3 regions of the Citrobacter koseri ATCC BAA-895 genome follow, and region 2 is predicted to be linked to each of the others. Evidence: predicted binding sites of a transcription regulator. Region 2 holds the regulator's gene; each other region holds the start of a gene.
What was found. The regulator CRP, encoded in region 2, controls carbon source genes, mostly activating them, when cyclic AMP is high. The targets are predictions, from matches to a motif close to ATGTGANNNNNNTCACAT.
Positions count from the first base shown of each region.

Region 1: bhsA (multiple stress resistance protein BhsA) is a predicted target of CRP. The motif match lies at 4,364-4,381, and genes of this name have one in related genera.
Region 3: mlc (sugar metabolism global transcriptional regulator Mlc) is a predicted target of CRP. The motif match lies at 2,494-2,511, and genes of this name have one in related genera.

Region 1 covers NC_009792.1:1,814,145-1,821,545, reverse strand. The annotation lists gene nagZ (beta-N-acetylhexosaminidase) at 1-604, shown strand, start outside; gene ycfP (alpha/beta hydrolase YcfP) at 628-1,170, shown strand; gene ndh (NADH-quinone dehydrogenase) at 1,419-2,723, shown strand; gene CKO_RS08245 (glycine zipper 2TM domain-containing protein) at 2,959-3,498, shown strand; gene comR (TetR family copper-responsive transcriptional repressor ComR) at 3,572-4,207, opposite strand; gene bhsA (multiple stress resistance protein BhsA) at 4,448-4,705, shown strand; gene ldtC (L,D-transpeptidase LdtC) at 4,785-5,750, opposite strand; gene mfd (transcription-repair coupling factor) at 6,040-7,401, opposite strand, start outside.
Region 2 covers NC_009792.1:4,375,144-4,382,544, forward strand. The annotation lists gene CKO_RS20360 (hydrolase) at 1-790, shown strand, start outside; gene CKO_RS20365 (YheU family protein) at 787-1,005, shown strand; gene CKO_RS20370 (phosphoribulokinase) at 1,059-1,928, shown strand; gene CKO_RS20375 (OsmC family protein) at 2,078-2,482, opposite strand; gene crp (cAMP-activated global transcriptional regulator CRP) at 2,790-3,422, shown strand; gene CKO_RS20390 (YccS/YhfK family putative transporter) at 3,474-5,561, shown strand; gene argD (bifunctional acetylornithine/succinyldiaminopimelate transaminase) at 5,667-6,884, opposite strand; gene pabA (aminodeoxychorismate synthase component 2) at 6,958-7,401, opposite strand, start outside.
Region 3 covers NC_009792.1:1,542,146-1,549,546, forward strand. The annotation lists gene clcB (voltage-gated ClC-type chloride channel ClcB) at 1-408, shown strand, start outside; gene bioD (dethiobiotin synthase) at 364-1,059, opposite strand; gene mlc (sugar metabolism global transcriptional regulator Mlc) at 1,185-2,405, opposite strand; gene CKO_RS06835 (LysR family transcriptional regulator) at 2,534-3,433, opposite strand; gene CKO_RS06840 (MFS transporter) at 3,554-4,807, shown strand; gene CKO_RS23505 (KPN_01571 family protein) at 4,866-4,961, opposite strand; gene CKO_RS06845 (CPBP family intramembrane glutamic endopeptidase) at 5,092-5,781, opposite strand; gene CKO_RS06850 (carboxypeptidase M32) at 5,957-7,401, shown strand, end outside.

The sequences.
Region 1 (7,401 bases), 2.2 Mb from region 2:
AGCTCTGGCAATGGCGACGCGTTTTATCGACGGGATGCATGCTGCCGGAATGAAAACCACCGGTAAGCACTTCCCCGGACACGGGGCAGTCACTGCCGACTCGCACAAAGAAACGCCAACCGATCCGCGTCCTGAGGCGGAAATTCGCGCCAGGGATATGTCGGTGTTCCGTTCGCTAATCACCGGGAACAAACTTGATGCGATTATGCCGGCGCACGTCATATACAGCGATGTCGATCCGCGTCCGGCGAGTGGTTCACCGCACTGGCTGAAAACGGTGCTGCGTGAGGAACTTGGTTTTGATGGCGTGATTTTCTCCGATGACCTGTCGATGGAAGGGGCGGCGATTATGGGGAGCTACGCGGAGCGCGGGCAGGCGTCGCTGGATGCGGGTTGCGATATGATCCTGGTCTGTAATAATCGTAAAGGAGCGGTCAGCGTGTTAGATAATCTGTCGCCGATCAATGCAGAACGTGTTACGCGTTTGTATCATAAAGGTTCATTTTCGCGTCAGGAGTTGATGGACTCCGCACGCTGGAAAACGGTCAGCGCCCAGCTTAACCAGTTGCATGAACGCTGGCAGGAAGAAAAAGCAGGTCATTAACCCGAGTTTTGTGTGAGGATGCGATGATTATCTATTTACACGGTTTTGACTCCAACAGTCCGGGTAACCACGAGAAAGTGTTGCAGCTACAGTTTATTGATTCGGATGTCAGACTGATCAGCTATAGCACACGGCATCCCAAACATGACATGCAGCATCTGCTGAAAGAAGTAGACAAAATGTTGCAACTGAATGTGGACGATCGGCCATTAATTTGTGGCGTAGGACTGGGTGGGTATTGGGCGGAGCGGATTGGCTTCCTGTGCGACATACGCCAGGTGGTATTCAACCCTAATCTGTTCCCCTATGAGAACATGGAAGGCAAAATCGACCGCCCGGAAGAGTATGCCGATATCGCAACGAAATGCGTCACCAATTTCCGCGAAAAAAACCGCGATCGCTGCCTGGTGATCCTGTCCCGGCATGATGAAGCGCTAGACAGCCATCGTTCGGCAAAAGAGCTGCATCATTTCTATGAAATTGTCTGGGACGAAGAGCAGACCCATAAATTTAAGAATATCTCTCCTCATTTACAGCGGATAAAAGCGTTTAAAACGTTAGGTTAAGCCGTTGTAACCCGATCACCCCCCTCAGAAACCAGCCTTCGGGCTGGTTTTTTTATGAGCATTCAGGCAGGGTTGTCTATCTTTTCAGCGAGAAAACTTGATGTACATCAATTTTGGTATGACCAATGCACCGTTCGTGTTATTCTCACTAGCGAAGTCACTTTGCATTACCGTAACTTGTTGTTAATTAAAGGCTATATTTATAACTTTTACTTAACAATTGGTTAATAAATTTAAGGGGGGTCACGTTGACTACACCATTGAAAAAGATCGTGATTGTCGGCGGCGGTGCTGGCGGGCTTGAAATGGCGACTCAGTTGGGTAAAAAACTGGGTCGTAAGAAAAAGGCAAAAATCACGCTGGTGGACAGAAACCACAGCCATCTGTGGAAGCCGTTGTTGCATGAAGTGGCGACCGGTTCACTGGACGAAGGCGTGGACGCTCTGAGCTACCTGGCGCATGCGCGTAATCATGGTTTCCAGTTCCAGTTGGGTTCGGTTATGGATATCGATCGTGAAGCGAAAACGATCACCATTGCGGAACTGCGTGACGAGAAAGGGGAACTGCTGGTTCCTGAGCGTAAAATCGCGTACGACACCCTGGTGATGGCGCTGGGCAGCACTTCTAACGACTTCAACACCCCTGGCGTTAAAGAACACTGTATTTTCCTGGACAACCCGCATCAGGCGCGTCGCTTCCATCAGGAAATGCTGAACCTGTTCCTGAAATACTCTTCCAGCATGGGTGTTAGCGGTAAGGTCAACATTGCGATTGTCGGTGGCGGCGCAACGGGCGTGGAGCTTTCTGCGGAACTGCATAACGCTGTGAAACAGCTGCACAGCTACGGCTACAAAGGCCTGACTAACGAAGCGCTGAACGTGACGCTGGTTGAAGCCGGTGAGCGCATTCTGCCTGCGCTGCCGCCGCGTATTTCCGCTGCGGCGCATAGCGAACTGACCAAACTGGGCGTACGCGTACTGACTCAGACGATGGTGACCAGCGCAGACGAAGGCGGTCTGCACACGAAAGATGGCGAACACATCAAAGCTGACCTGATGGTGTGGGCGGCAGGGATTAAAGCGCCTGATTTCCTGAAAGACATTGGCGGGTTGGAAACTAACCGCATCAACCAGTTAGTGGTTGAACCAACGCTGCAAACCACTCGTGACCCGGATGTTTATGCCATCGGCGACTGTGCTTCCTGCGCACGTCCTGAAGGGGGCTTTGTGCCGCCGCGCGCACAGGCCGCGCATCAGATGGCAAGCTGCGCACTGAATAATATTCTGGCGCAGATGAAAGGCAAACCGATGAAAGACTATGTTTATAAAGATCACGGTTCGCTGGTATCGCTCTCTAATTTCTCGACTGTCGGCAGCCTGATGGGGAACCTGATGCGCGGTTCAATGATGGTGGAAGGGCGTATCGCGCGTTTTGTTTACATTTCGCTTTACCGTATGCACCAGATTGCGCTGCACGGTTACTTTAAAACCGGGTTAATGATGTTAGTAGGCAGCATTAACCGTGTGATTCGCCCGCGTCTGAAACTGCATTAATCCTTACCGTATCGCCTGATGGCGCTTCGCTTATCAGGCCTACGGCTCGCACAGCATGTAGGCCGGATAAGGCCATCGGCCGCCATCCGGCAATTTAATCGCGCCATCTGCTTCAGAGTTCTCTGAATCGTGTCTGTTTGCCGCATAACCCCGCACTTTTCATCCTCTTTCTGATTTGCTTAACCCCACTGCTGGTTGCAAAATTGTTACTAATAGCAAAAAAGGAGGAATTCCCGTGAATAAATCAATGTTGGCGGGTATAGGGATTGGCGTAGCTGCTGCGCTGGGTGTGGCGGCGGTGGCCAGTCTGAACGTTTTTGACCGTAGCCCGAAATATGCGCAAGTCGTATCAGCCACACCCATAAAAGAAACCGTCAAAACACCGCGTCAGGAATGCCGCAACGTGACGGTCACGCACCGCAAACCTGTTCAGGACGAAAACCGCATTGCCGGTTCGGTGCTTGGCGCGGTTGCTGGCGGCGTGATTGGTCATCAGTTCGGCGGTGGCCGTGGTAAAGATGTGGCGACCGTCGTCGGGGCGCTGGGCGGAGGGTACGCCGGTAACCAAATCCAGGGATCAATGCAGGAAAATGACACCTACACCTCTACGCAGCAGCGTTGTAAAACGGTGTATGACAAGTCAGAGAAAATGCTGGGCTATGACGTCACTTACAAGATTGGCGATCAGCAGGGGAAAATCCGCATGGATAAAGATCCCGGAACGCAAATCCCGCTGGATAATAACGGTCAATTGATTCTGAATAACGACGCGTAAAAAAAGCTGTACTCTGCACGTTAGCCCCTCATTCGCTCAGGCTGAGGGGCTTTTTTTATCAGACGGTCAGGCGCTAAGCCTTCAGCATCTCCGGCCACAGCCGTAGGGTGGTGCGGGTTATCTGCATCAGCTTGTCAAACGTCGCGCCTTCACGCGCGCTGATCGACATTCCTTGTAAAATACAGTTCAGATATTCCGCCAGCGTTTGTGGATTGCAGTGCGCCGGAATTTCCCCGCGTTCCTGCCGCTGGCGCAAAAACTGGGTCAGCGTCTGCTCCTGCATCGCGTGGCGGGATTTCACCGTATGGGCGATTTCACGGGAGGAGGCGGCCAGTGTGGCGGACGTGTTGATCATAAAGCACCCGGCAGGGGTGTCTTTACTGGTGAAGCATGTCGCGACGGCGGTGAAATAGTCTTCCAGCGCGGACTCAACGCTTTTTTCTTCACAAAAGAGCTGGGCCTCATGCTTTGCCGCAAAGCGGCTGATATAGCGATCCAGCACTGCGCGGAACAACCCTTCCTTGTTCGTAAATTCTGCGTACAGCGTGGGCGCTTTTGCGCCGGTCGCTTCCACGAGGTCGGCGAGCGATGTTGCTTCATAGCCGTGCTGCCAGAAGAGTGTCATGGCCTTATCAAGCGCGGCTTCCCTGTCGAACACTTTTGGTCGGCCACGGCTTTTTTTTACGCAACCTGTCGAGTCAGTTGTCATGATGCCGTTGTACCTTGTTGGGTTTGTTGAACAACCATTATAAAAATAATCCCGCTCAGTCTCCAGCGCATTCAGAAGAAAAATAATTCACCTGTATTGATATGAAAAATAAGTCATTTTTAATTTATATAATGATCGTTATAAAAAAATGTTGACGTGTGACCTGGATCACATCTATGATTTACCTATCGATCGTTAAGTAAATATTTCGACACCGTTCATCTGCTAAAGGTCACTATCATGAAAAACGTAAAAACCCTCATTGCTGCCGCTGTACTGAGTTCACTCTCTTTCGCAAGTTTCGCTGCTGTTGAAGTTCAGGCGACGCCTGCGGATCAACAGAAAGTAGGCACCATTTCCGCAACCGCCGGGACTAACCTGGGATCTCTGGAAGATCAACTGGCGCAAAAAGCGGATGAAATGGGCGCGAAATCTTTCCGCATTACTTCGGTAACCGGTCCTAACACCCTCCACGGGACTGCGGTTATCTACAAATAAGCATTAACCCTCATTAATGCCACTGCTACTGCCACAAAAAAGCCCCGCTGTCTGAGCGGGGCTTTTTTATTATCCGACGTTACATCGACTGCTGTGTTATCCCGGGATGGCGGGTGACATCGACCGGCATTCCTGAACGCACTTCCATAACATGCTCCATAACGGCGGCATCGGTCTGTGCGGCATCTTTGAAAGCCTGCATTTGACCGTTCAATACGATCGGCAATATCTGCGGATCGTCATCAATATTCTTCGATAACGGCTGGTGGACTTCTACCAGGCGCATGCCGCCAGGTTCAACGGACGCTTTGATCGGCGTATTAATAATGTTGACCTTCGTACCCGGCGTGACCTGACGGAACAGCGTCTCAATATCACCGTCACGCAGGCGAATACAGCCGGAACTGACGCGCATCCCGATACCGAAATCAGCATTCGTGCCGTGCAGCAAGTAGACGCCGCCATAAGCCGCTAAGCGGATCGCATGATGGCCCATTGGGTTATCCGGCCCGGCGGGAACCACGGCAGGGAGGTCTATCCCCTGAGCTTTGTAACGGGCGCGGATATTCGCCGTAGGCGTCCAGGTTGGGTTCGCGCGCTTATCCGAGACGGTAGTGACCATCGTTGGCGTCAACGTATCGCCACCCAGTTGACCGATACCGATTGGATACACGGTCACCGAATTTTTTCCGGGAGGATAGTAATACAGACGCAATTCGGCGAGGTTAATCACAATACCTTCGCGCGGCGCATCCGGTAGTAAGGTTTGCAGAGGGATGGTCAGAACGCTGCCCGCGCGGGGAACGTAAGGATCAACGCCCGGATTTGCCTGTAGCAACGCTAAAAAACCGACATTGTATTTTTTAGCAATCGCCTCCAGCGAGCCGCCGTTGTTTTCGACAACGTGAAATGTATTTTCGCCCACCAGTTTGCTGCCGGGAGGAGGAAGCGGCCAGGTGTTTGCCTGCGCCGGTATCGCCAGCGCTACGGACGCGGCGAGCGTAAAAAACGCCAGCCAGCGGGAAAGTCGCATGTTATTCATTATCATCACAAATCAAAGGGTTATTGTAATAAATTGAGTCAATGATCATTATGGCGGGTTGTCATGTCTTGAAGTGCAAGAGAAGTGCAAAGTGTTGTAAATGTGGGCGAAAACGCGGGGGATGGCAGAGGGCATTACGCCCGGTGGCGCTGTGCTTACCGGGCCTACAGGATATGCTTCCCGTAGGCCGGATAAGGCGATGTGCCCGGTGGCGCTGCGCTTACCGGGCCTACAGGGTATGCTTCCCGTAGGCCGGATAAGGCGCTTGCGCCGCCATCCGGCGTCGTAGATGTTACGCCGCCGCGTTTTCTTCCAGTTGCGCCATAAACTGGCGCACCCAGTCCATACGCGTTTTACGCTCCGCCAGATCCTGAATAAACTTCAGGCGTGTCGGGCCGTCGAGGCGGAAGTGCTGCGGTTGTTTTTGCAACAGACCAATCAGCCAGGTTGGGTTAACGTGATTTTTCTCGGCAAACTCAATCGTACCGCCTTTCTCGTTGCCTTCCAGTTTTCGAATGCCCAGCTTCTGTGCCTGTTGGCGCAGACGCGCGATATCCAGCAGATTGCGCGCCGGGTCAGGCAGCAGGCCGAAACGGTCGATCAGCTCTACCTTGAGCTCCTCCAGCTCGTTTTCGTTTTTCGCACTGGCAATGCGTTTATAGAACGACAGACGCGTATTCACATCCGGGATAAAATCATCCGGCAGCAGCGACGGCATACGCAGTTCGACTTCCGTCTGCTGGCTGGTGAGGTCTTCCAGCGACGGCTCACGTCCGGCTTTCAGCGCATCCACGGCGTTCTCCAGCAGCTCCATATACAGCGAGAAGCCGATGGTCTCCATCTGCCCGCTCTGATCTTCGCCAAGCAGCTCGCCAGCGCCGCGAATTTCGAGGTCGTGGGTCGCCAGCGCAAAACCGGCGCCCAAATCTTCCAGCGAGGCAATGGCTTCCAGACGTTTTTGCGCGTCGGTCGTCATCGCTTTTGGATGCGGCGTCAGCAGCCAGGCATACGCCTGATGGTGCGAACGTCCAACGCGGCCACGTAGCTGGTGTAGCTGCGCCAGGCCGAAATGGTCGGCGCGCTCAATGATGATCGTGTTCGCGGTCGGAATATCAATACCGGTTTCGATAATGGTGGTACACACCAGAACGTTAAAGCGCTGGTGGTGGAAGTCGTTCATAACGCGCTCAAGTTCGCGCTCGCGCATCTGCCCGTGACCAATCGCGATGCGGGCTTCCGGCACCAGTTCCGCCAGTCGGTCCGCGGCTTTCTGGATATTCTCCACGTCGTTATACAGATAATACACTTGGCCGCCGCGCAGAACTTCACGCAGGATAGCCTCGCGCACCACCAGGTTGTCATATTCGCGGACGAAGGTTTTTACCGCCAGACGACGGGCGGGCGGTGTGGCAATGATCGACAGATCGCGCATACCGCTCATCGCCATGTTGAGCGTACGAGGGATTGGCGTTGCCGTCAGCGTCAGAATATCGACGTCGGCGCGCATTGCCTTGATGCGCTCTTTATGCCGTACGCCGAAACGGTGCTCTTCATCGACAATCAGCAAGCCCAAATCTTTTAATTTCACATCGCTTTGCAGCAGCTTATGAGTGCCGATCAGAATGTCGATTTTCCCCTCAGCGACCTGCTCAAG
Region 2 (7,401 bases):
TTTTCACGGCCTGGAAGGCAGCCTGAACAGCCCGTACGCTCACGGGCTGATTGAAGCGGCGCAAAAGCGCGGCTGGCTGGGCGTGGTCATGCACTTTCGCGGCTGTAGCGGCGAACCGAACCGGCTGAACCGCATTTATCACTCCGGCGAAACGGAAGACGGCACCTGGTTTTTACACTGGCTACAGCGTGAGTTTGGCGCCGTCCCCACCGCCGCCGTCGGCTATTCGCTCGGCGGAAATATGCTGGCGTGTCTGCTGGCGAAAGAAGGCCGCGAGATCCCAATTGACGCGGCGGTCATCGTTTCCGCTCCCTTTGTGCTGGAAGCGTGCAGCTATCATATGGAAAAAGGGTTTTCCCGCGTTTATCAGCGCTATCTGCTCAATCTGCTGAAGGCCAACGCCGCGCGCAAGCTGGCGGCATACCCCGGCACACTGCCGATTAATCTGGCGCAGCTCAAATCCGTGCGCCGGCTCCGTGAATTTGACGATCTGATCACCGCGAAAATTCACGGCTTTGCCGACGCGATAGACTATTATCGTCAATGTAGCGCCATGCCGATGCTCAACCAGATCGCCAAACCGACGCTCATCATCCACGCGAAAGACGATCCGTTTATGGATCATCATGTGATCCCGAAACCGGAAAATCTGCCGCCGCTGGTGGAGTATCAGCTCACCGAGCATGGCGGGCATGTTGGATTTATCGGCGGGACGCTGCGTCGCCCGGAAATGTGGCTGGAGTCGCGGATTCCCGACTGGCTGACAACGTATCTGGAGGCGTCATCATGATGATCCCCTGGCAAGAGCTGTCTTCTGAGACGCTGGACAATTTGATCGAAAGCTTTGTGTTGCGTGAAGGCACCGATTATGGTGAACATGAACGTTCGCTTGAGCAAAAGGTCGCCGACGTCAAACGACAGCTACAGTGCGGAGAAGCTGTTCTGGTGTGGTCTGAACTGCACGAGACGGTCAACATTATGCCGCGTGAACAGTTTCGCGAATAATCCGCCGCTGACGGCCGACTATACTAAAACTTTTGTTGATTCATGGAGTTGTTATGTCTGCCAAACATCCGGTGATTGCGGTAACAGGGTCCAGCGGCGCGGGGACCACGACCACCAGCCTCGCGTTTCGAAAAATTTTCGCGCAGTTAAATCTGCGCGCAGCCGAGGTGGAAGGCGACAGTTTTCATCGTTACACACGCCCCGAAATGGACATGGCGATCCGCAAAGCGCGCGACGCCGGGCGGCATATCAGCTATTTCGGCCCTGAAGCCAACGACTTCAGCCTGCTGGAACAAACCTTTATTGAATACGGACAGACGGGCAAAGGCCAGGCGCGTAAGTATCTTCATACCTACGATGAGGCCGTGCCGTGGAATCAGGTGCCAGGGACGTTTACCCCGTGGCAGCCGCTGCCGGAACCCACCGATGTGCTGTTTTACGAAGGGCTGCACGGCGGCGTGGTAACGCCGCAGCATGATGTCGCGCGTCATGTCGATCTGCTGGTCGGCGTGGTGCCGATCGTCAACCTGGAGTGGATTCAAAAACTGATTCGCGATACCAGCGAGCGCGGCCACTCCCGCGAGGCGGTGATGGATTCCGTTGTCCGCTCAATGGATGACTACATTAATTTCATTACGCCGCAGTTTTCCCGCACCCACATTAACTTCCAGCGCGTGCCCACCGTTGACACTTCCAATCCCTTCGCCGCGAAAGGCATTCCTTCGCTGGACGAAAGTTTTGTGGTCATTCATTTCAGAAATCTGGAAGGGATTGATTTCCCGTGGCTGCTGGCGATGTTGCAGGGGTCGTTTATTTCCCATATCAATACGCTCGTGGTGCCGGGCGGCAAAATGGGGCTGGCGATGGAGCTGATCATGTTGCCGCTGGTTCAGCGACTGATGGAAGGGAAGAAGATCGAATAATCTGTTCGATGTTTGCCGGATGGCGGCTGACGCCTTATCCGGCCTACAGGGTGCGTTTGATATATGCCGGATGGCGGCTGGCGCCTTATCCGGCCTACAGGGTGCGAATTCGTAGGCCTGATAAGCGAAGCGCCATCAGGCAACCGGCATCACGCCGCAATCACTTCATACGAATGGGTAATATTCACCGCTTTTTCTAGCATCAGCGCCACTGAGCAATACTTCTCAGCCGAAAGATCGACCGCCCGCGCAACCGCCGCGTCTTTCAGGTCATTGCCGGTCACAATGAAATGCAGATTGATATGCGTAAACAGGCGCGGCGCTTCTTCACGACGTTCGGACGTCAGCTTCACTTCGCAATTCGTCACATCCTGACGCCCTTTCTGCAAAATAGAAACCACGTCGATTGCGCTACAACCGCCTGCGGCCATCAGCACCATTTCCATCGGGCTTGGCGCTTTATCACCGGAGTTGCCATCCATTAAAACCTGGTGGCCGGAGGCAGACTCTCCCAGAAAGGTTAACCCTTCAACCCACTTTACACGCGCTTGCATATTCGGAACTCCAATGTGTCAATTTTCCTGACAGATTACGCGCACATAACAAATCTCGCAACGGAAGGCGACCTGCGTCATGCTGAAGCGAGACACCAGGAGACACACGGCGAAAGCTATGCTAAAACAGTCGGGATGCTACAGTAATACATTGACGTACTGCATGTATGCAGAGGACATCACATTCAGGCTGCAGTACATTTTCGACAGCCCCCTTCCCAGGAATTCGGGAAACCTATTTTTGCAAACCCAGAGGCAGTGTCGTGTTCTGGCTCTGGAGACAGCTTATAACAGAGGATAACCGCGCATGGTGCTTGGCAAACCGCAAACAGACCCGACTCTCGAATGGTTCTTGTCTCATTGCCACATTCATAAGTACCCATCGAAGAGCACGCTGATTCACCAGGGTGAAAAAGCGGAAACGTTGTACTACATCGTTAAAGGCTCAGTGGCAGTGTTGATCAAAGATGAAGAAGGGAAAGAAATGATCCTTTCTTATCTGAATCAGGGCGATTTTATTGGCGAACTGGGCCTGTTTGAAGAAGGTCAGGAACGCAGTGCCTGGGTACGTGCCAAAACGGCCTGTGAAGTCGCTGAAATTTCTTACAAGAAATTCCGTCAGTTGATCCAGGTAAACCCGGATATTCTGATGCGCCTGTCTTCCCAGATGGCTCGCCGTCTGCAAGTGACATCTGAGAAAGTCGGTAACCTCGCCTTCCTCGACGTAACGGGCCGTATCGCTCAGACCCTGCTGAACCTGGCGAAACAACCTGACGCGATGACTCACCCGGATGGCATGCAGATCAAAATCACCCGTCAGGAGATCGGCCAGATCGTTGGCTGCTCCCGTGAAACCGTGGGGCGTATTCTGAAAATGCTCGAAGATCAGAATCTGATCTCCGCTCACGGTAAGACCATCGTCGTCTACGGCACACGTTAATCCCGTCGGAATGGCGCATTACCGGGTAATGCGCCATTTTTGTTTGCACCGATGTGGCGAAGACTGATTTACCATCCTGAGATCAACTACGCACTACGGCAAACGCTGGTGCTGTGCCTGCCTGTGGCTATCGGCCTGATCATCGGCCAGTTGCACCTGGGACTGCTGTTCTCGCTCGTTCCCGCCTGCTGCAATATTGCCGGTCTTGATACCCCGCATAAACGCTTTTTCAAACGCTTAATCATCGGCGGATCGCTGTTTGCCGGATGCAGCCTGATTACACAACTGCTGCTGGCGCGCGACATCCCCCTGCCGCTGATCCTCACCGGGCTGACGCTGCTGCTCGGCGTCACGGCAGAAATCAGCCCGCTGCATGCAAGGCTGCTGCCCGCTTCACTGATTGCCGCCATTTTCACGCTAAGCCTGGCGGGGAACATGCCGGTCTGGGAGCCGCTGCTCATCTATGCGCTCGGCACGCTATGGTATGGGCTGTTTAACTGGTTCTGGTTCTGGCTGTGGCGCGAACAGCCGCTGCGCGAGTCGCTCAGCCTGCTGTATCGCGAGCTGGCCGACTATTGCGAGGCCAAATACAGCCTGCTCACGCAGCATATCGATCCAGAAAAAGCGCTGCCGCCTCTGCTGGTGCGCCAGCAGAAAGCGGTAGATCTCATTACCCAGTGTTACCAGCAGATGCACATGCTGTCGGCCCAGCACAATAATGACTACAAGCGCCTGCTGCGCGCCTTCCAGGAAGCGCTGGACTTACAGGAGCATATCTCCGTTAGTTTGCATCAGCCGGAGGAGGTTCAGAAGCTGGTGGAGCGCAGCCACGCGGAACAGGTTATTCGCTGGAATGCGCAAACCGTCGCTGCCCGCCTGCGCATCATCGCGGATGACATCCTGTATCACCGTCTGCCCAGCCGTTTTTCGATGGAGAAGCAGACTGGCGCGCTGGAAAAAATCGCCAATCAGCACCCGGAAAACCCTGTCGGGCAGTTTTGCTACTGGCACTTTAGCCGTATTGCCCGCGTATTACGCACTCAGCGTCCGCTGTACGCACGCGACCTGATGGCTGATAAACAGCGTCGCCTGCCGCTGCTGCCCGCGCTGAAAAGCTATTTATCGTTTAAATCGCCCGCGCTGCGCAACGCCGGGCGAATCAGCGTCATGTTAAGTATCGCCAGTCTGATGGGCAGCGCCTTACATCTGCCCAAGCCGTACTGGATTCTGATGACCATCCTGTTCGTCACGCAAAACGGCTACGGCGCGACGCGCGTACGCATTCTGCACCGTTCAGCGGGTACGCTGGCCGGTCTGGTGGTGGCGGGCGTCACGTTGCACTTTCGCATTCCTGAAGGCTACACGCTGGCATTAATGCTGATCATTACGCTGGTGAGCTATCTGACCATTCGCAAAAACTACGGCTGGGCGACGGTTGGCTTTACGGTGACGGCGGTCTATACCCTGCAACTGCTGACGCTCAACGGCGAACAGTTCATCGTGCCGCGATTTATTGATACGGTCATTGGCTGCCTGATTGCTTTTGGCGGGATGGTCTGGCTCTGGCCGCAGTGGCAAAGCGGCCTTTTGCGTAAGAATGCCCACGACGCGCTGGAAGCGGACCAGGAGGCCATTCGGCTGATCCTCAGCAACGACCCGCAGCCAACGCCGCTGGCGTACCAGCGAATGCGGGTGAACCAGGCGCACAATACGCTGTTTAACTCGCTGAATCAGGCGATGCAGGAACCGGGGTTTAACACGCACTATCTGGAAGATATGAAACTGTGGGTAACGCACAGCCAGTTTATCGTTGAGCACGTCAACGCCATGACCACGCTGGCGCGCGAGCATACGATGCTGACGCCGGATCTGGCGCAGCGCTATCTGGAATCCTGCGAAATTGCGCTCCAGCGCTGTCAGCAGCGGCTGGAGTATGACGCGCCGGGCGGTTCCGGGGATGTGAATATTCTGGAGTCATCGGAGATGCTCTCCCACGGGCCGCTCAGCACGCTGGAACAGCATCTGCAACGCGTGCTGGGGCACCTGAATACCATGCACACCATTTCGTCAGTGGCATGGCGCCAGCGCCCGCATCACGGCATCTGGCTTAGTCGCCGGTTACGGGATATGAAGGGTTGACGTTGTTTGCTGTTTGTTGTTTGCCGGATGGCGGCGCAAGCGCCTTATCCGGCCTACAGGGAAAACGCGATTTGTAGGCCGGATAAGCGTAGCGCCATCCGGCAATCAGCCAGCCACTTTCGCCACCGCCTGCGCAAAACGCTGCATCCCTTCGTCAATATCCGCCTCTTCCACCACCAGCGACGGGGCAAAGCGCATGACATCCGGCCCGGCATTCAGCACCATAACGCCTTCATGCGCGCCAGCGTAAAGGAAATCCCGCGCCCGACCTTTGTACTGCGGCTTCAGTTCCGCGCCAATCAACAGCCCCATGCCGCGAATATCGCTGAAAATGTCATACTGCTCGTCAATCTTCTGCAAATGCTGAACAAACCGCTCGCGTTTAGTCTGAACACCGCTCAGCACGTCAGACGTATTGATGATATCGAACGCGGCCCCGGCAACAGCGCAGGCCAACGGGTTGCCGCCGTAGGTGGAACCGTGCGACCCAACGTGGAACGCGGACGCAATCTCCTGCGTGGTCAGCATAGCGCTGACCGGGAAGCCGCCGCCCAGCGCTTTCGCACTGGTAAGAATATCCGGCGTCACGCCGTAGTGCATATAGGCGAACAGATCGCCGGTGCGCCCCATACCACACTGAACTTCATCAAACACCAGCAGCGCCTGATGCCGATCGCACAGCTCGCGCAGGCCTTGCAGAAACGCTGGCGTTGCGGCGGTGACGCCGCCTTCTCCCTGGATCGGCTCCACCACCACCGCGCAGGTATGGTCATCCATCACCGCTTTCACCGCGTGCAGGTCGTTGAAAGGAACATGGATGATATCCGCCGGTTTAGGGCCAAATCCGTCGGAATACTTCGGCTGACCACCAACGGAAACGGTAAACAGCGAGCGGCCATGAAAAGCGTTATGGAAGGCGATGATTTTGGTTTTAAACGGGCTATGACGCACGCAGGCATAGTGGCGCGCCAGTTTGAAGGCGGTTTCGTTGGCTTCGGTGCCGGAGTTCATAAACAGCACGCGCTCGGCGAAGGTCGCGTCGATAAGCTTACGCCCCAGACGCAGCGCAGGTTCGTTAGTAAAAACGTTGCTGGTGTGCCACAGCGTTTCACCCTGCGTTTTCAGCGCCTCCACCAGCGCCGGATGGCAATGCCCTAAGGCGGTAACTGCAATCCCACCCGCGAAATCAACGTACTCTTTACCCTGCTGATCCCAGACCCGGCTGCCCTTGCCTTTTACCGGAATAAACTCTGCCGGTGCATAAATCGGCAGGATAACTTCATCGAAAGTCGCGCGCGTAATTGCAGTTTGTTCAGTTGCCATCTTATGCCCATCCAGCTAAATGAAATTTCAGTCATAAAATATGCATAAAAAATCACTGGATAGCAACCACAAATCAGCGCGACAGGAAATTAGCCAGCAGTTGATGTCCCTGCTCGCTCAGAATACTTTCCGGGTGGAACTGCACCCCTTCCAGATCCCACTCCCGGTGGCGAATCCCCATAATTTCCTGCGTGTCGCTCCAGGCCGTAACGTCAAAGCAGGCGGGAAGCGTTGCAGGATCGATCACCAGTGAGTGATAGCGCGTGACGGTAAGCGGGTTCGATAGCCCCTGAAAAACGCCCTGGCCGTTATGGGTGACGGGAGAGGTTTTACCGTGCATCACTTTAGCCGCCCGCACGATCGTCGCACCAAAGGCCTGCGCCATCGCCTGGTGTCCAAGACAGACGCCGAGCATGGGAAGGCGTCCGGCATAATGGCGGATTACTGCCAGGGAGATGCCCGCGTCATCCGGCGTACAGGGCCCCGGCGAGATCACGATTTTTTGCGGATTCAGCGC
Region 3 (7,401 bases), 1.9 Mb from region 2:
AGCGTCGTGCAGTCATTTTTGCTCTCTCCGCCGCTGCTCTCCGTGATCGCCGGGATCTTCATCTGCAAATTACTCGCCGTACTCGCCAGCAGCGGTTCCGGTGCGCCCGGCGGCGTCTTTACCCCCACGCTGTTCATCGGCTTGTCGATTGGTATGTTATACGGTCGGATGTGGGGATTCTGGCTTCCGGGAGCGGATGAGATGGCAATATTGCTGGGATTAACAGGAATGGCGACGCTGCTGGCGGCAACAACACACGCGCCGATGATGTCGACGCTGATGATCTGTGAAATGACCGGGGAGTATCGACTACTCCCCGGATTACTGATTGCCTGCGTGGTGGCGTCGGTCTTATCGCGAACGTTACGCGAGGACTCGGTCTACCGACAGCACACTGCCGAGCATTGACAGACGGATATATTGCCCCAGCTCGCGTTGTTCGGCACGCGGCAAATAAGGCAGTTCGCCAATCAGCGGCGCAGGCAGTTTTTTGCTTAACACATCAATGATTTCGGCATAATGCGCCAGTCCGGGATTGATGCGGTTCGCCACCCAGCCGATCAGCGGTAATCCGTCATTGGCGATAGCCTGTGCGGTCAGCAGCGCATGGTTAATGCAGCCTTCCTGAATCCCCACCACCATCAGCACCGGTAACTGCTCCTGCACGACCCATTCAGATAACGGACGCAGGTCGTTCATCAGGCTTCGCCAGCCGCCGGTGCCTTCCACCACGACGTGGTCAACCTTTTCGCTCAGGCTGGCAAGCCCGTTGGATAACAGGGTGTAATTGATCGGGCAGCTATGCGCCACGCTGCTTTCGTCTTCGCTCAGCGCAATCGGATTGATCGCCTCATAAGGCAGCTCAATAGAAGAGACGCTCTGCAACACCAGCGCATCTTTATTGCGCATGCCTTCCGGCGTCTCTTTGCTGCCTTTCGCAACGGGTTTATAACCTGCGACGCTTTTGTTCCCTGACGCTAACGCTTGTAGTAATGCGCGGGAAACCACTGTCTTCCCAACAGAAGTGTCTGTACCTGTAATAAAGAAACGCTTCAGCATCACTAACTCCACCGTTATGCTTCGAAAATATAAGCCAGGAAAATAATACAGTGGAGAAAGTCTAAGGTATGACAATCGCGATCAGCTTGCGTTAGCGCAAATTTTCGTACGACAGTTAAAAAATGTTAACCCTGTAATAGACGAATCAACAAAGAACCGTTATACATCGCGTCTTTTACCAGTGCGGCGCCCGCCATCGTCCCTTGATTGGAAAACTGCGTGCTTTCGACGGCGATATGTTTGCTATACGCCGGCAGCGCCTGTTGACGGATGCTGTCCGCAATTGCCGGAAAAAGGATTTCCGCCGCTTTGCTCAGCGGCGAACCGATCAGAATTTTTTGCGGATTAAATAAATTCACCATGATCGCCAGAATGCGGCCAACATGCATCCCGACGCCGCTAATGATATCTTTCGCCAGCAAATCCCCCTGCACCGCCGCCTGGCACAGCGAATCCACCGTCAGCGGCTGCCCGTGCAGCGAAGAACTCATTGACTGATTGAGTCGCAGCTGCGCCAGTTCAAGCACGCTGTCCACGCTGGCGATCGTTTCCAGACAGCCGTGGTTCCCGCAGTAACAACGTTTACCGTAGGGGTCGACCTGCGTATGGCCGATCTCCACCAGGCTGCTGCTGCCCGCATGCAGTAAGTGGCCGTCGGTAATCACGCCAGCCCCAACGTTGTGATCAATCACCACCTGAATAACATCACGCGCGCCGCGCGATGCGCCAAAAAGCGCCTCGGCCATCGTCCAGGCGCTGATATCATGCTGAATGTAGACCGGTACGCCGGTGTGGTGTTCGAGGGTTTCCCCCAGCGGCATCTCTTTGACATCGTCGTAAAACGGCATGCGGTGCACAATGCCATTCTCAGTATCAATAATACCGGGTAAGGTGATGGCGATAGAGGTCAGGCGTTCGAGTTTTTGCTGGTGACGGATAAAAAACTGATCGACCATAAAAATGATGCGTTCAAGCAGCGGAGTCTCAGAAACCAGCGGTAGCTCAAGGCACTCCTCCACCACCAGCTTGCTGCTCAGGTCGCGCAGGGCGAGAAAAATCTCGCCACGGCTGATACGAATAGACAAATAGTGCCAGGCCTCGGTTTCCACCACCAGCCCGACCGCCGGGCGACCACGGCTTCCCGCCTCTTTGATCTCCAGCTCCTGAACTAAATGCGCTTCGAGCATTTCGCGAACAATTTTAGTGATACTGGCAGGCGCCAGTTGCGCCAGACGAGAAAGATCAATTCGCGACACGGGGCCCAGCTGATCAATCAGGCGATATACCGCGCCAGCATTGGTCTGCTTGATTTGATCGATATGCCCTGGCTGACTATCAGCAACCACCTCTGACTCCCTTTATTTTCGCGCTCCGAAATAATCTGTGGGCTATGGTGAATGACTTCAATAGTTGTCGTCAACTTTTTACTTAGCCGTGTGATTTACTGCACATTTTCATCCCTTTTTAAACTAAATTAAGCGCGCTTTGCGGCCGTTAAAAGTTGATGGCGAAATCGTTGCGCAGCGTGACTTTGTTCATGATGTTTCGGCCATACCAGCCACATTTCCGACACGGCGTCCGCTTCGGCAATGGGCACCCAACGCATTTCATCAAGCTGTACCCGTTTAAACGAGGCGGGCAGAATCGACACCCCCAGTCCTGCGGCTACCAGCCCGATAATCGTCATCGCCTCTCCAACCTCCTGAGTGATCGCCGGAGTGAGATGGTAACGGCGCATCAGGCCGAGAATATCGTCATACAACCCCGTTCCGACATGCGGATCAAAAAAGACAAACGGTTCTTTCGCCAGCTCCGCCAGCGTCACGACCGGCTTTTGCGCCAGCGGATGTTCACGGGGGATCATCGCCAGCAATGGTTCATGCAGAATCACTTCCCAGTCCAGCGTATCCGGCAATGAGGTATTGCGCAGTAACCCCATATCCAGCGCGCCTTCATTAAGCGGCGCAATCTGCTCGCGGGTGTTCATTTCGCGGGTCTGCATATGCACATCCGGGTAGTCCTGGCGAAACAGAGACAGCGTATCCGAGACGGCTTTAATAAACGGCGCGGATGAGGTGAAGCCAATGCGCAGCTCGCCGGTCTCCCCCTGATGCAAGCGTTCCGCGCGGGCGGCGGCCTCATTCACCAGCCCAAGGATCTGCCGACTGTCTGCCAGAAACTGCTTACCCGCCGCCGTCAGCGCAACGCTCCGGTTGGTTCGCGCCAGCAGCCGCGCGCCAATCTGCTGCTCAAGGGTCTGGATCTGCTGGCTTAGCGGAGGTTGAGAGATGTTCAGCCGCGCAGCCGCCCGGCCAAAATGCAACTCTTCCGCAACCGCCACAAAGTAACGTAGATGACGAAGTTCAATATTCATATTTTATAAATATTATTTGAGATTATTAATATATTAGACAGAATATTTTGATTTTCCTACTCTTAGCACTGAGGTCATACCCGTCACCATAATCACGGGGATGTTGAGCAAGGATTTCAAGTGAGTCGTATTACTGCTGTCGACACCGCAACGGCGAGCGATGTTGATGAACACATTATTTCCCAGCCGGTTCAATATATAAAACGTGGTACATCCCAGTTTATGCGCGTTACGCTGGCGCTATTCTCCGCCGGGCTGGCGACGTTCGCCCTTCTCTATTGCGTACAACCGATACTGCCTGTGTTGTCCCATGAATTTGGCGTCTCTCCCGCCAGCAGCAGTATCTCGCTTTCCATCTCCACCGGCATGTTAGCCATCGGGCTGCTGTTTACCGGCCCGTTGTCCGACGCGATCGGCCGCAAACCTGTAATGGTGACGGCGCTACTGCTGGCCTCCTGCTGTACGCTGCTTTCCACCATGATGACCAGCTGGCATGGCATTTTAATCATGCGCGCGCTGATTGGCCTGTCGTTAAGCGGCGTCGCTGCGGTAGGCATGACCTATTTAAGTGAAGAGATCCATCCCAGTTTCGTCGCCTTCTCAATGGGGTTGTACATTAGCGGCAACTCGATTGGCGGCATGAGCGGGCGTCTGATCAGCGGCGTATTTACCGACTTTTTTAACTGGCGCATCGCACTGGCGGCGATCGGCTGTTTCGCGCTGGCGTCCGCATTGATGTTCTGGAAAATCTTGCCGGAATCCCGCCATTTCCGACCGACCTCATTACGCCCCAAAACGCTGTTCATCAACTTCCGCCTTCACTGGCGCGACAGGGGTCTGCCGCTGTTATTCGCAGAAGGCTTTTTGTTAATGGGGTCGTTTGTCACGCTATTTAACTATATCGGCTATCGGTTGATGCTTTCGCCCTGGGAACTCAGCCAGGCCATTGTGGGGCTTTTATCGGTGGCTTACCTGACGGGCACCTGGAGCTCGCCTAAAGCAGGCGCCATGACGACGCGTTATGGTCGCGGGCCGGTGATGTTGTTCTCAACCGGCGTGATGTTGTTCGGGCTGTTAATGACGCTGTTCACGTCGCTATGGCTGATTTTCGCCGGAATGCTGCTCTTCTCCGCCGGATTTTTTGCCGCGCATTCGGTGGCAAGCAGCTGGATTGGCCCACGCGCGAAACGCGCCAAAGGCCAGGCATCTTCCCTGTATCTCTTCAGCTATTACCTGGGTTCCAGCATTGCCGGGACGTTAGGCGGGGTATTCTGGCACAGCTATGGCTGGAACGGTGTGGGCGGTTTTATCGCGCTGATGCTGCTTCTGGCGCTGCTGGTTGGCTCCCGCCTGCATCATCGTCTGCACGTTTGATAAAGAGAATGCCCGGGTCGAGCCCGGGCATTCTTTACAGCTCAACCAGCGCTTTGGATTACCACAATCCCAGGATGGAAGAAGCCCCCATCAATTCCCTGACGGCATCCAGTGCCAGAAGAGCAAAGATAACCCAGATAATTGGATTCATCATGCTGTGTGTATTTATTTTTATTGTTGAGGTTTGACTTTACCCCGCGCGATAGCCAAAAGCGAGACCGGAAGATAAAACTACCTGTAATGGTGGGCAACACTGACGATATCGTTTCCGAATGCCGTAAATATCACCCGGAGGATAATAAGACCTGAACGCCATATTGTATCCCGATCACCGTCGCATTCATTAATATATGCAGGGTAACAGGCATTAATAACCCTTTAGATTTGACTCTGGCGACAATAAGCACCTGCGATATTAAAAATAACATCAATAATGTTCTGATATCGGCGTACTGCGTATGCATCAGCGCAAACAGCGTTGAAACGACAAGCGACGTCGCCCACACCTTATCATTGAACCAGTACTGAAATGCGTTGAACAGACACCCTCTGAAGACGATTTCCTCGTAGACCGGGACGAGGAAAATCAGTGACAGGTTGGTCAGCCAGAAAGCGTAGTTATGCAATGAAACCTGCGTCATGACCCACGCTTCTGTTTTTCTCATCCCCAACATAGCAGGTAAAAGAAACTGGATGATCAGAATGGCGCCAAACAAAATAACAAACCACTTTGCACTCAATGTGCCTTTTCCCAGACCGTCTCTTTTTCTAAAAAAGAGATAATACAGCGGGACCAGAATAAGAAATTCCAGCACAAACATCAGCGGTAAAAGTAACCCACTTTCCATTAATTGCGCACTGCGGGTAAAAAACAGTGGCGTAAATGTAATACCAAACATCAGCATAAACATAGAAAAGCAGCCTGACACTGCTTTTGTCCTGACAATATAGGCGTTATCGATTTCCTGTTGCATCCCTGTTCCCTGTTAATATTTCACCAGTGTGCTTCACGACACCGCCATTTATGATAAGAAGTATCATTATCACTTACAACCTACCAACATTTCTGCCATCGTTGCCATCAGCGCATAAACATGTATGAATCAGGGTAAACTCCTCACATTCGCAGAACACGACGGGAACACAACAATGTCCAACAAGAGCCACTACCAACAACTCACCCGCACTTTCCAGCGCCTCTCCCGCTTTTCGCATCTCTCCGCTATCGCCAGTTGGGATATGTTCACCATGATGCCTCCCGGTGGAAGCACCGCGCGAGGCGAAGCGCTGGCCGAGCTGAACGTGCTGGAACATCAGTTACTGACTGACCCGAAGGTTGCGCAGTGGATAGCCGCCGCCGGGCAGGAAGATTTGAACGATGTTGAGCAGGCGAACCTGCGTGAAATGGCGAGGCGGCACCATCAGGCGGCCCTGCTGCCTGAGTCACTGGTGGAGGCGAAATCACTGGCGGGGAGCCGGTGTGAACACGCATGGCGGAGTCAGCGTCCGGCGAATGACTGGCAAGGATTTGCGCAGAATCTGAAAGAGGTTGTGAAATACAGCCGTGAAGAGGCAAAACTTCGCGCCGAAGCTAAAGGATGTTCGCCCTACGATGCCCTGCTGGATATTTTTGAGCCCGATATGACCAGCGCCCAACTGGATGTTCTGTTTGCGGATGTCAAAACCTGGCTTCCCGATCTGTTAAACCGCGCGGTGTCAAAACAGTCGCATCAGCCGCTGATTGCGCCGGTCGGCCCGTTCCCGACGGCGCTACAGCGTGAACTGGGACTGGAAACCATGTCGCAGTTAGGGTTTGATTTTAACGCCGGTCGGCTGGACATCAGCGCCCACCCCTTCTGCGGCGGCGTGCCGGAAGATGTGCGCATCACCACGCGCTATGATGAAAATGAATTACTCAGCGCGCTCTTTGGCGTGATCCACGAAACGGGGCACGCCCGCTATGAACAGAATCTGCCCCACGCCTGGCAGGGTCAGCCGATCGCATTTGCCCGCTCCACGGCCATCCATGAATCCCAGAGTCTGTTTTTCGAGATGCAACTGGGTCGCAGCACGGCGTTCCTTAAACGGCTCATTCCCGCCGTTAAACGTCACTTTGGCGATCAGCCCGCTTTTGAAGAAGCGAATTTCATTGCCTGGAATCAGCGGGTGAAACCGGGCTTTATCCGCGTGGATGCCGACGAAGTGAGTTATCCTGCCCATGTTATCTTGCGCTATGACATTGAACAGGCGCTGATTAACGGCGACATCGAAGTGGATGATATTCCCGCGCTGTGGGATGAAAAAATGCAGGCCTGGCTGGGGCTGTCAACCGTGGGAGATTACCGTAACGGCTGTATGCAGGACATCCACTGGACCGACGGCGGCTTTGGCTACTTCCCGTCTTATACGCTGGGCGCCATGTATGCCGCACAGCTGTTTAGCGCTGCCCGTCGCGCATTGCCGGATCTGCATAATCAGATTGCGCAAGGCGATCTCAGCGCCTTGTTTGACTGGCTGCGACAAAATATCTGGCAGCACGGCAGTCGCTTTACTACCGCGCAGCTGATCGCTCAGGCCACCGGAGAACCGTTGAG